DNA from 3 places in the Bacillus sp. CIS52 genome. Region 3 is predicted to be linked to each of the others. Evidence: riboswitches for the same ligand, from Rfam matches in the RefSeq annotation. Region 3 holds a riboswitch; each other region holds the start of a gene.
The links. A riboswitch is a leader RNA that binds a small molecule or an ion and turns the genes downstream of it on or off. The one in region 3 is predicted to bind S-adenosylmethionine.
Positions count from the first base shown of each region.

Region 1: linked by a shared signal. The riboswitch ahead of ACH32G_RS03355 (methionine biosynthesis PLP-dependent protein) and the one ahead of metE (5-methyltetrahydropteroyltriglutamate--homocysteine S-methyltransferase) in region 3 are both predicted to bind S-adenosylmethionine.
Region 2: linked by a shared signal. The riboswitch ahead of ACH32G_RS01520 (phosphoadenylyl-sulfate reductase) and the one ahead of metE (5-methyltetrahydropteroyltriglutamate--homocysteine S-methyltransferase) in region 3 are both predicted to bind S-adenosylmethionine.

Region 1 covers NZ_JBIUFR010000001.1:761,468-764,740, forward strand. Annotated here, with positions in the region: gene metC (cystathionine beta-lyase) at 1-124, opposite strand, end outside; gene ACH32G_RS03355 (methionine biosynthesis PLP-dependent protein) at 117-1,238, opposite strand; SAM riboswitch class I at 1,307-1,432, opposite strand; gene ACH32G_RS03360 (esterase family protein) at 1,607-2,329, shown strand; gene ACH32G_RS03365 (YjcG family protein) at 2,354-2,869, shown strand; gene ACH32G_RS03370 (GNAT family N-acetyltransferase) at 2,874-3,273, shown strand, end outside.
Region 2 covers NZ_JBIUFR010000001.1:415,256-418,528, reverse strand. Annotated here, with positions in the region: gene pyrF (orotidine-5'-phosphate decarboxylase) at 1-407, shown strand, start outside; gene pyrE (orotate phosphoribosyltransferase) at 404-1,036, shown strand; SAM riboswitch class I at 1,138-1,242, shown strand; gene ACH32G_RS01520 (phosphoadenylyl-sulfate reductase) at 1,369-2,070, shown strand; gene ACH32G_RS01515 (inorganic phosphate transporter) at 2,083-3,147, shown strand; gene sat (sulfate adenylyltransferase) at 3,195-3,273, shown strand, end outside.
Region 3 covers NZ_JBIUFR010000001.1:645,469-648,741, reverse strand. Annotated here, with positions in the region: gene metE (5-methyltetrahydropteroyltriglutamate--homocysteine S-methyltransferase) at 1-1,486, opposite strand, end outside; SAM riboswitch class I at 1,570-1,724, opposite strand; gene ACH32G_RS02695 (S8 family peptidase) at 1,865-2,824, opposite strand; gene ACH32G_RS02690 (STAS domain-containing protein) at 3,044-3,273, shown strand, end outside.

The DNA of each region.
Region 1 (3,273 bases), 120 kb from region 3:
CAAAGGAAGACTGATGAAATGTGGAAGCATGCTGAATCGGCACGCTGACGGCTCCTGTAGCTCCGTCAGTTTTAAATGGATTGTGCACGAGCTGGGTTTCCAGCGTCCAATTTTGATTACTCATATGACACGGCCCCCTCTTTTACTTGCTGTAATGCCTGCTTTACATCCCGCTTCAAGTCTTCTGCATGTTCAATTCCCACTGAAAATCTCAGCAGGCGGTTGCAGACGCCGTTTGCGATACGGATATCTTCCGGAATGTCCATGTGCGTCTGTGTCGCGGGGTATGTAATAAAGCTTTCCACCCCGCCGAGACTTTCTGCAAAACAGATCGTTTTCAGCGCCTTTAAAAACGGATTGACCCATTCCTCTTTTTGCAGCCGGAAAGAAAGCATTCCGCCTTTTCCGGGATATAACACGTCGGCGATTTCTTCTTCCTGTTCTAAAAATTCTGCAAGTTCACGGGCGTTTTCTTCATGACGCTGCATTCTGAGCCCGAGTGTTTTCATCCCTCTCATTAAAAGCCACGAATCAAATGGCGGGAGAACGGCTCCGATCGCATTTTGGTGATTAAACATGATGTCGCCGAGCTCTTCATCCTTTACGACAGCAAGACCGGCAAGGAGATCATTGTGCCCGCCTAAATATTTTGTGGCGCTGTGAATGACGATATCGGCTCCCAGTTCAAGCGGGCGCTGGATGACCGGGGTATAAAACGTATTATCGACAATCAAGAGCAGGCCGGCTTCTTTCGTAATCCGGGCGATTTTTTCAATGTCCGCCTCCTGCATTAACGGGTTTGTCGGCGTTTCAACAAATACCGCTTTCGTGTTTTCCGTTAATTTGGAGCGTAAACAGTCTTCATCGCTGAAATCATCGTAAATAAAGCTTAAGCCGTATTTTCTCCATTCATTTTCAAACAAACGGTATGTGCCTCCGTATAAATCGGAGGATACAATCAATTCATCCCCGCTTTTAAATAAAGCCATAATCGTTTGAATGGCTGCCATTCCCGAGCTGAAAGCAAAGCCTCTCGCACCGTTTTCCAACACGGCGATAGCGTCTTCAACGAGCTGGCGTGTCGGGTTTTTCGTGCGCACGTAATCAAAACCTGTAGATTCTCCTATTCCTCTATGCCGGTAAGCGGTGGACAGATAAATCGGCGGACTGACCGTTCCTGTTGCTTCTTCGCTTCTATTTCCAATTTGGGCTAATTTTGTTTCAACATGCTGCGTCATCAGTAAGCACCATCCTTTTCAAAAATAAAAAAGCTCCCTCTTCATAAGAAGAAGGAGCTTTTCTCTTCCTCTTATCTTCCAAGCATGTGAATCGCTTGCTGGATTTAGCACCTTGGCACTTTGCCTTCCCGCGGCAAAGCAAACCGGTTGCTGAGGTTTCAAAGGGCCAGTCCCTCCACCTCTCGTGATAAGAATATTGTTTTGTATTTTCTGATTGTTCTATATTAACGCACTATAAAATGGATTTCAACAACTTTTTAATTTTCTGAACTCTCGCAAGAAGTGCATCTGAAGAAAGAAATTTCTAATAATTCATGGTACAATAGGGAAAAACCATCAAGACAAGAAGCGGCCTGGAGGAATGCGAAGTGGCACCGAAAACCGGAATCATTCATGAGAAAAAACTTTTCTCTCATGAGCTTGAAGAAGAAATGACCGTTTTGGTCTACCTGCCCAACACTTACTCCCCTCTGTATAAATATCATACGGTCATCGCCCAGGACGGCCATGATTATTTCAGATTAGGGAGGATCGGGCGGCAGGCGGAAGAGCTCATGTCAAAAGGGGAAATTGACCGCTGCATCATTATCGGCGTCCCATATAAAAATGTGCGGGAGCGAAGAAACACATACCATCCCGAAGGCTCTAAGTTCGCCTCATATAAACGGTTTATCGCAAATGAGCTCGTTCCTTTTATCGACAAAGAATATCCGACTTATCAAGTCGGATACGGCCGCACCATGATCGGGGATTCCCTCGGCGGAACCGTCTCGCTCATGACGGCGATTGACTATCCGAACATGTTTGGAAACGTCATCATGCAGTCTCCGTATGTTGACGGGCACGTGCTGGATGCCGTCCGGCAGTCGGAGGATCTCAAACAGATATCCGTTTATCATCAAATCGGAGAAAAAGAAACCGATGTCCACACGACGGACGGCCAGGTGCTTGATTTCACCGCGCCGAACGAAGAGCTCAAACAGCTGCTGGAAAGCAAACAGTCTGAATACACGTATGAAACCTTTGACGGGGATCATAAATGGACATACTGGCAGCCGCTCATCACGCCGGCGCTGAAAAAAATGCTGTAACCATTCATTAAGGAGGGAACTTTCATGAAATACGGTATTGTTTTATTTCCATCAAAAAAATTACAGGATCTCGCAAATTCGTACCGGAAACGCTACGACCCGAGCTACGCGCTCATACCGCCGCATCTGACGGTAAGAGATCCGTTTGAAGCGACAGAACAGGAAATCGAGCAGATCGTATCACAGCTGAGACAGACGGCGAAAGAGTCGCACCCGCTCGTTCTGAAGATCACAAAATACAGCTCGTTTTCTCCTGTGAATAATGTGATATATATGAAAGCGGAGCCGACGGAGGAATTAAAAACTCTGAGTGAGAAATGCTACTCAGGAGCATTGTCCGGTAAGCCGGAATACAGCTTCGTTCCGCATGTCACGGTCGGCCAGAAGCTGTCGTCAGATGAACATTCCGACGTACTCGGACAGCTGAAAATGCAGGACATTTCCCACGAAGAAGTCATCGACCGTTTTCACCTGCTCTATCAGCTGGATAACGGCTCATGGACTGTGTACGAAACATTTTTATTAGGCGGAGGAGAATAACTGTTTGGAAGCCATCGTTGCAAAAACTGAAAAACATCTGAATGACGCTTTTTTCGTCAGAAAAGAGGTCTTTGTGAAAGAGCAGCACGTTCCGGAAGAAGAGGAAATTGATCAATTCGAAGACGCGTCAGAGCATATAGTCATATATGACGGCGGCCAGCCGGTCGGAGCCGGCAGATGGCGCTTGAAAGACGGGCGCGGAAAATTAGAGCGCATCTGCGTGATGAAAAGCCACCGCTCTCTCGGTGTCGGAGCAATCATTATGCAGGCGCTTGAAAAAGCGGCGGCCGCCCAGGGCGCCGGCAGCTTTATCTTACATGCGCAGACGCAGGCGGTTCCGTTTTATGAAAAACAAGGGTACCGCGTCACATCCGGCGAAGAATTTCTCGATGCCGGCATCCCCC
Region 2 (3,273 bases), 230 kb from region 3:
AAGGCACCCCGGCAGGCAAAAAACGCCCGTCATTAATCGCAGTCACCCAGCTGACGAGCACTTCAGAGCAGATGGCGAAGGAAGAGCTTCTGCTGCAAAAGCCGCTGTCAGAAACGGTTGTGCATTACGGCAAAATGGCTGAAGAGTGCGGGCTGGACGGCGTGGTATGTTCGGTTCATGAAACAAAAGCCATTTATGAAGCGGTCCGGCCGTCATTTCTGACAGTCACGCCGGGCATCCGCACGGCCAATGACGCCGCTGATGATCAAGTCCGGACGGCGACTCCGTCATTTGCGAAAGAAAACGGTTCGTCTGCCATTGTCGTGGGCCGTTCAATTACAAAAGCGGAAAACCCCGTTAAAGCATATGAAGCCATTAAACTGGAATGGGAGGGCGTTCGCCGATGAAACAGGCTATCGCAAAACATCTATTACACATTGAAGCTGTCTTTTTACGCCCGAATGAGCCGTTTACGTGGGCGAGCGGCATTTTATCGCCGATCTATTGTGACAACCGTCTGACATTGTCGTATCCAAAAGTGAGAAATGATGTGGCGGACGGGCTCGGCAGACTGCTGAAAGAGCATTTCCCCGAGGCGGAGATGATCGCGGGCACTGCAACGGCAGGCATTCCGCATGCTGCGCTTCTCGCAGACCGTACAGGCGCTCCGATGTGCTACGTCAGAAGCAAACCGAAAGCGCACGGCAAAGGAAATCAAATTGAAGGCGCCGTTAAAAAAGGACAAAAAACAGTCGTGATTGAAGACTTGATTTCTACCGGTGGCAGCGTGCTTGAAGCTGCGGCGGCCCTTCAAAGAGAGGGCGCGGAAGTTCTCGGCGTCCTTTCAATTTTTACATACGGACTGCCGAAAGCAAGAGAAGCCTTTAAAAAAGCGGGTCTGCCGTACTACTCGTTAACAGATTATGACACGCTGATTGAAGTAGCGCTTGAAAACGGAACGATACATTCAGATGACATTGAGAAACTGAGATCATGGAAACAGAATCCCGAGTCAAAAGATTGGTTTAAAAAATAATGACAATAAAAACAGGCCTCAGGGCCTGTTTTATTATTCCTATCAAAAAACTCGGGTTGACTTCTGTTAGAATTGTGCTAAAATTTAGTACAAATCTAAAAAGCTTATCAAGAGCGGCTGAGGGACTGGACCGATGACGCCCGGCAACCTGCGTATCATGCAAGGTGCCGCATCCAGAAAAATGCACAGCATTTTGAAGATAAGGGCTATAACGGGTCACTGTCTTTCATTCCGCTGGATTGAAAGTTTTTTATATGAAAAAAGATTGAGGGATAAGACAACCGGCAGAAAACAACAGCTGTTTGATTGTCTCCGGGAGGAGGAAAGAAAAAATGCTAACGTATGACACATGGGAGGAACCGGCGATTACATTTCCGGAAGACGATTCCTATAAAGGCGCGCTGTCCGTTTTAAAATGGGCATACGGCCACTACGGAGACCAGCTTGTTTACGCGTGCAGCTTCGGGATTGAGGGAATCGTCCTGATCGATTTAATTTCTAAAGTGAAAAAAGACGCGGAAATCGTGTTTCTCGATACAGGACTTCACTTTAAAGAAACATATGAAACGATCGAAAAAGTGAAAGAACGTTACCCGGGACTGAACATCATCCTGAAAAAGCCCAGCCTTACTCTTGAGGAACAGGCCGAGGCTCATGGAGATAAACTGTGGGAAAGAGAACCGAACCAGTGCTGCTTCATCAGAAAAATTCTGCCGTTAAGAGAAGCGCTTGCCGGGCGTCCGGCATGGCTGTCCGGCCTCCGACGCGATCAAGGGCCGAGCCGGGCGAATACGAATTTCCTGAATAAAGACGATAAGTTTCATTCCATTAAAGTATGCCCGCTGATCCACTGGACGTGGAAAGACATCTGGAGATATACATCCAAGCATGAGCTGGATTACAACATTCTTCATGATCAGGGCTATCCGAGCATCGGCTGTGAACCGTGCACTTCACCTGCGTTTACCGCAGAAGACTTGCGGAGCGGCAGATGGAACGGAATGGCGAAAACAGAATGCGGACTGCATGAATAAAGGAGCTGCACAATGGAATTAGCCGCTATTTTATTCTGCCTGTTTTTCGCCATGAATATCGGAGCCAGCGGAGCCGCGGCTTCAATGGGAGTCGCTTACGGGTCCGGCGCCGTTAAAAAGAAAACGTATGCGCTGATCATCTGCGCGGCTGGCGTCCTGTCAGGGGCGGTTATCGGCGGCGGAGAAGTCGTTAAGACGATCAGCGGCGGAATCATTCCCGAACAGACCATTACGCTCACCATTGTCTGCATTATTATCGGAGCTGCGGCGTTATCGTTATTCACGGCGAATGTGCTCGGCATTCCGCTGTCGACGAGCGAGGTCACCGTCGGGGCGATTGTCGGGGTCGGAGTCGCGTACAAAGTATTGTTTCTGCAGCATCTTTTGGTCATCGTGATTTTTTGGGTGCTCGTTCCGTTTGTCGCGTTCTGTTTCACGTTTCTCGTATCGAAGGTATCCAGTTCTCTGAATATTCGAGTCATTTCGAGCCGGAAACAGAAGGTTTTGGGGATTGTCCTGCTTATTGCGGGGTTTTGGGAAGCTTTTTCAGCCGGAATGAACAACGTCGCAAATGCGGTAGGGCCTTTAGTTGCCGCCGGCGTGCTCAGCGTGTCCAAAGGGACGCTGTACGGAGGCATCTTTGTTGCTCTCGGCGCTCTGCTTTTAGGACGCAGAGTGCTTGAAACCAACGGGAAAAAGATTACGAGATTTTCCGCCGGCGAAGGCATACTGCTTTCCGGAACCGGGGCCGGGCTTGTCATTATCAGTTCCGTGTTCGGTCTGCCGGTTCCTTTGGCGCAGGTGACATCATCATCAATCATCGGTATCGGAATGGCCAAAAACGGGCCGAACGTTTTTCATAAAGAAGTCGTGAAAACGATGCTCAAAGTATGGGTCGTTTCACCGTTTTTGTCACTGTCGATTTCGTATCTGCTTGTCTCTCTGCTGTTAAAAGGAGATTACTATTCCATCTTTATGATGGCCAGCGTGCTTTTGGCAGCTGGCGGAGCCGCCAGTCTGATGAAAGCCATCCGAAAAGAGAAGCGCTCTGTCCATGAACAAGGCGGGGGCATTTAACTATTAATCTGAGTTTATTTATCTGTTAACTGGGAGGAAAATGTACTATGAGTCTAGCACCGCACGGAGGAACATTAGTTAATCGGGTGAATGAGCAGTATGATCTTACATCCGTCCAAAAAGAAA
Region 3 (3,273 bases):
CGACCATGTCCGTCCGTTCAAATTCTCCGTGAACGAGCACGTCTAAGCCGATTTCTTCCTGAATCTCAACCCAGCGCTTCGTTTCCGCATTAATAAACGCTTGATACTGTTCATCCGTCCAATCTTTTTTCCGCCATTTTTGCCGTGCGCTCCGCACTTCTGCAGATTGGGGGAAGCTTCCGATCGTCGTCGTCGGCAGAAGGGGAAGACCGAGTGATTCATTTTGCAGCGCCAAACGTTCTTCAAAGCTTGCAGGGCGGGAGAAATCTTTTTCTGTCAGCTGATTCAATTCTTCTTTTTGAGCTGAGTTCGCCCCTGTTGCGAATGCTTTCAAAGCTTTAAGTGCCGCTTTTGACTCTTCGATCTGCTCACTGACAGCCGCTTTGCCGGACAGAAGCCCTTCTTTTAAGACGCCGAGTTCCGCCAGTTTTTCTTTAGCGTATGACAGGCCGTTCAGCAAATCCTTTTCAAGATGCTCGTCAGGGTGTTTCGCCACCGGCACGTGCAGAAGGCTGCTTGAAGGCTGAATCCATAACTCCTCAACATCAGCGTGGCTGAGGATATCCAAAGCCGCATCAAGGCGTTCTTCAACATCGATTTTCCAAATGTTTCGGCCGTCGATCACACCGGCTGCCAGCACTTTATCTTTCGGGAAGCCGTACTTTTTCAATTGCTCAAGGTTTCTGCCTTTATCATGCACGAAATCAAGCCCGATTCCTTGTACAGGATACGAAACGAGTTCTTCATATGCATCAACCGAATCGAAGTATGTCTGCAGGAGGACATTCAGCCCTGAAAGCTCTTTTGCAATAGATTCATAGAGTTCTTTTGCGGCGCGGACATCTTCAGCAGAGGCTGTCACAAGGGCTGGCTCATCAATCTGAACCCATTTGACGCCTTCTGCTTCAAGCTCTTTCAGCAGCTGCACATAAAGAGGAACAAGGCGCTTTTGAATCGCTTTCGCCTCTGATTCTTCGTATCCTTTCGCAAGCGTGACGAATGTGTACGGACCGACGATGACAGGTTTCGTTTCCGCTCCGAATTCTTCTTTGATCCGGCGGTAGTCGTCAAGCTGTTTGTTTCTCGTCAGACGGAATTCAATGCTTTCGTCATATTCAGGAACGATGTAATGGTAGTTGGTATTGAACCATTTTGTCATTTCACTGGAAACGGCGTCTTTAACACCGCGGGCAATCGCGAAATATGTATCAACGGGATCTGTGATACTGCGGAATCTTTCCGGAATCCAGTTAAAGCTGACAGCTGTATCAAGCACATGGTCATAATGAGTAAAATCAGAGACCGGCACGATGTCGATATTTTGGTCAAGCTGTGTTTTGACAGCCGATAAGAATAAACCGTCAAGCTCTTTAAGAAACGTTTCTTTATCAGTGTTTCCTTTCCAATAAGCCTCAAGCGCTTTTTTCCATTCTCTGTTCAAGCCGATTCTCGGAAAACCGAGATTTGAAGTTTTGATTGTAGTCATTAAGTCTCCTCCTTTAAGTGAGATGTAACAAAAAAGCCTCTTTCTCATGAGAGAAAGAGGCTTTAACATCAAAATTTAAGCCTCTCTTATCTCTCAGATCACGTCTGATGGAATTAGCACCGTGCCTTAGGAGACTATCGTCTCGGCGCAAAAATCACGCGCCCCATTTCACAATGGAATTACGGTCGGTTGCTGTTGGGGTCAAAAGGCCAATCCCTCGCCCAACTCTCGATAAGAGAAAATATTTCAATTTTTTTGAAAAGTTACATCATTTGTTGGTTATCTTATCAGCTTATTCAGATCACTGTCAATAGAAAATCTCACATTTTAAAAATTGGTGATTTTGACAAGCGGATCAATCATTATATGAAAAAAATATCAGAAAGACAGCAGCTGTGCCTGTTCGGCTCTTTCCAGGAGCACATCAGGCGCGTCTAAATACAGAAACCCGTTCCCGGCCAATGTTTTGGAGATGTTCAAAGGAAGAGTACGCCGCACAAGCTGGGCATAAATTTCGGCTTCAGAAAGCGTCCGCTGAAACGAGTCCTGTTCAAGCCCTTTTATTAAGGCCAGCGCTCCGCTCACGTGCGGGGCGGCCATTGAAGTGCCCGTCAGCTTCCCGTATTTATGGTTGGGAAGGGTGGAGAGAATGTTTTCTCCGGGCGCCACGAGGTCAATTTCTTTATTTGCGTTTGAAAATTCTGACGATTTACGGGCGATTGAGACTGATCCGACGGCAATCACTTCGTTGTAAGCGGCCGGATACGACAGTTCTTCTGTCCGCTCGTCTCCGTCACCTTCATTTCCTGCTGCGCAAACGACCAGTACACCGCTTTTTACCGCATTTGAGACGGCTTCTTTCAGTTCAGGCACATCGTTCGGTCCGCCGAGTGACATGGAAATAATGTCCGCCTTTTGTTCAACGGCGTAGTTGATGCCGTTAATGATCCATTCGTATTTGCCGCTGCCGTTTTGACCGCCGAGAACTTTAACGATTAAAAGGCTCGCTTCCGGCGCAACACCTGAAATTCCGCCGTTTGAATCATTGGCGGCAATCGTTCCGGAAACATGTGTCCCGTGGCCGTTGTAATCGGAAATCGCGTCTTCTTTGCCTTCGTCATCATCGGTAAAGTTTTTTCCGCCGATAACCCGGTCTTTCAAATCAGGATGATTAATGTCGCAGCCTGTATCAAGCACCGCGATTTTAATATCCTTTCCTTTAAACCCTTTTGCCCACAATTCTGGCGCCTTAATCACTTTAATACCCTCAGGAAGCTCGTTCACATCCATGATCTGCTCATCCGTGACATAAGGAATCAACCGCATTTCACCATTCATAAAAAAGCCCTCCTTTTTTATGCTTGCGAGTGGATTCAAGGGTGTTGCTACTATTTTATGGCAGATTATGCCGTTCGGAAAGAGTCATTTGAAGCATTTTCATAAAAAAGGCGCAATCTATTGCACTAAATAATTTCAAATAATTGGATGGTTCAACGGCTTTTATTTTGATTCGGCATCAGCTGACGCTATAATTGGAAATGGGAAAGGAGAAGAGGTATGAAGATAAATGAAGCATTGTACGACTATTTTTCCGAACGGGTGGATCAAATTGCGAAAGAATGGATTGAAACGATGGAAGATTCGGATCCGAATTCGATTTACTCTTTGACAAATCCCGTCATCATAGAAGAGCTGATGGAGCAAGATAAAGAATTTTACCGGCATATTAATAAAATGTATATCATGCCGGAAAAAGAATTTTTAGAAGAGTTCGAGCGATGGGTGAT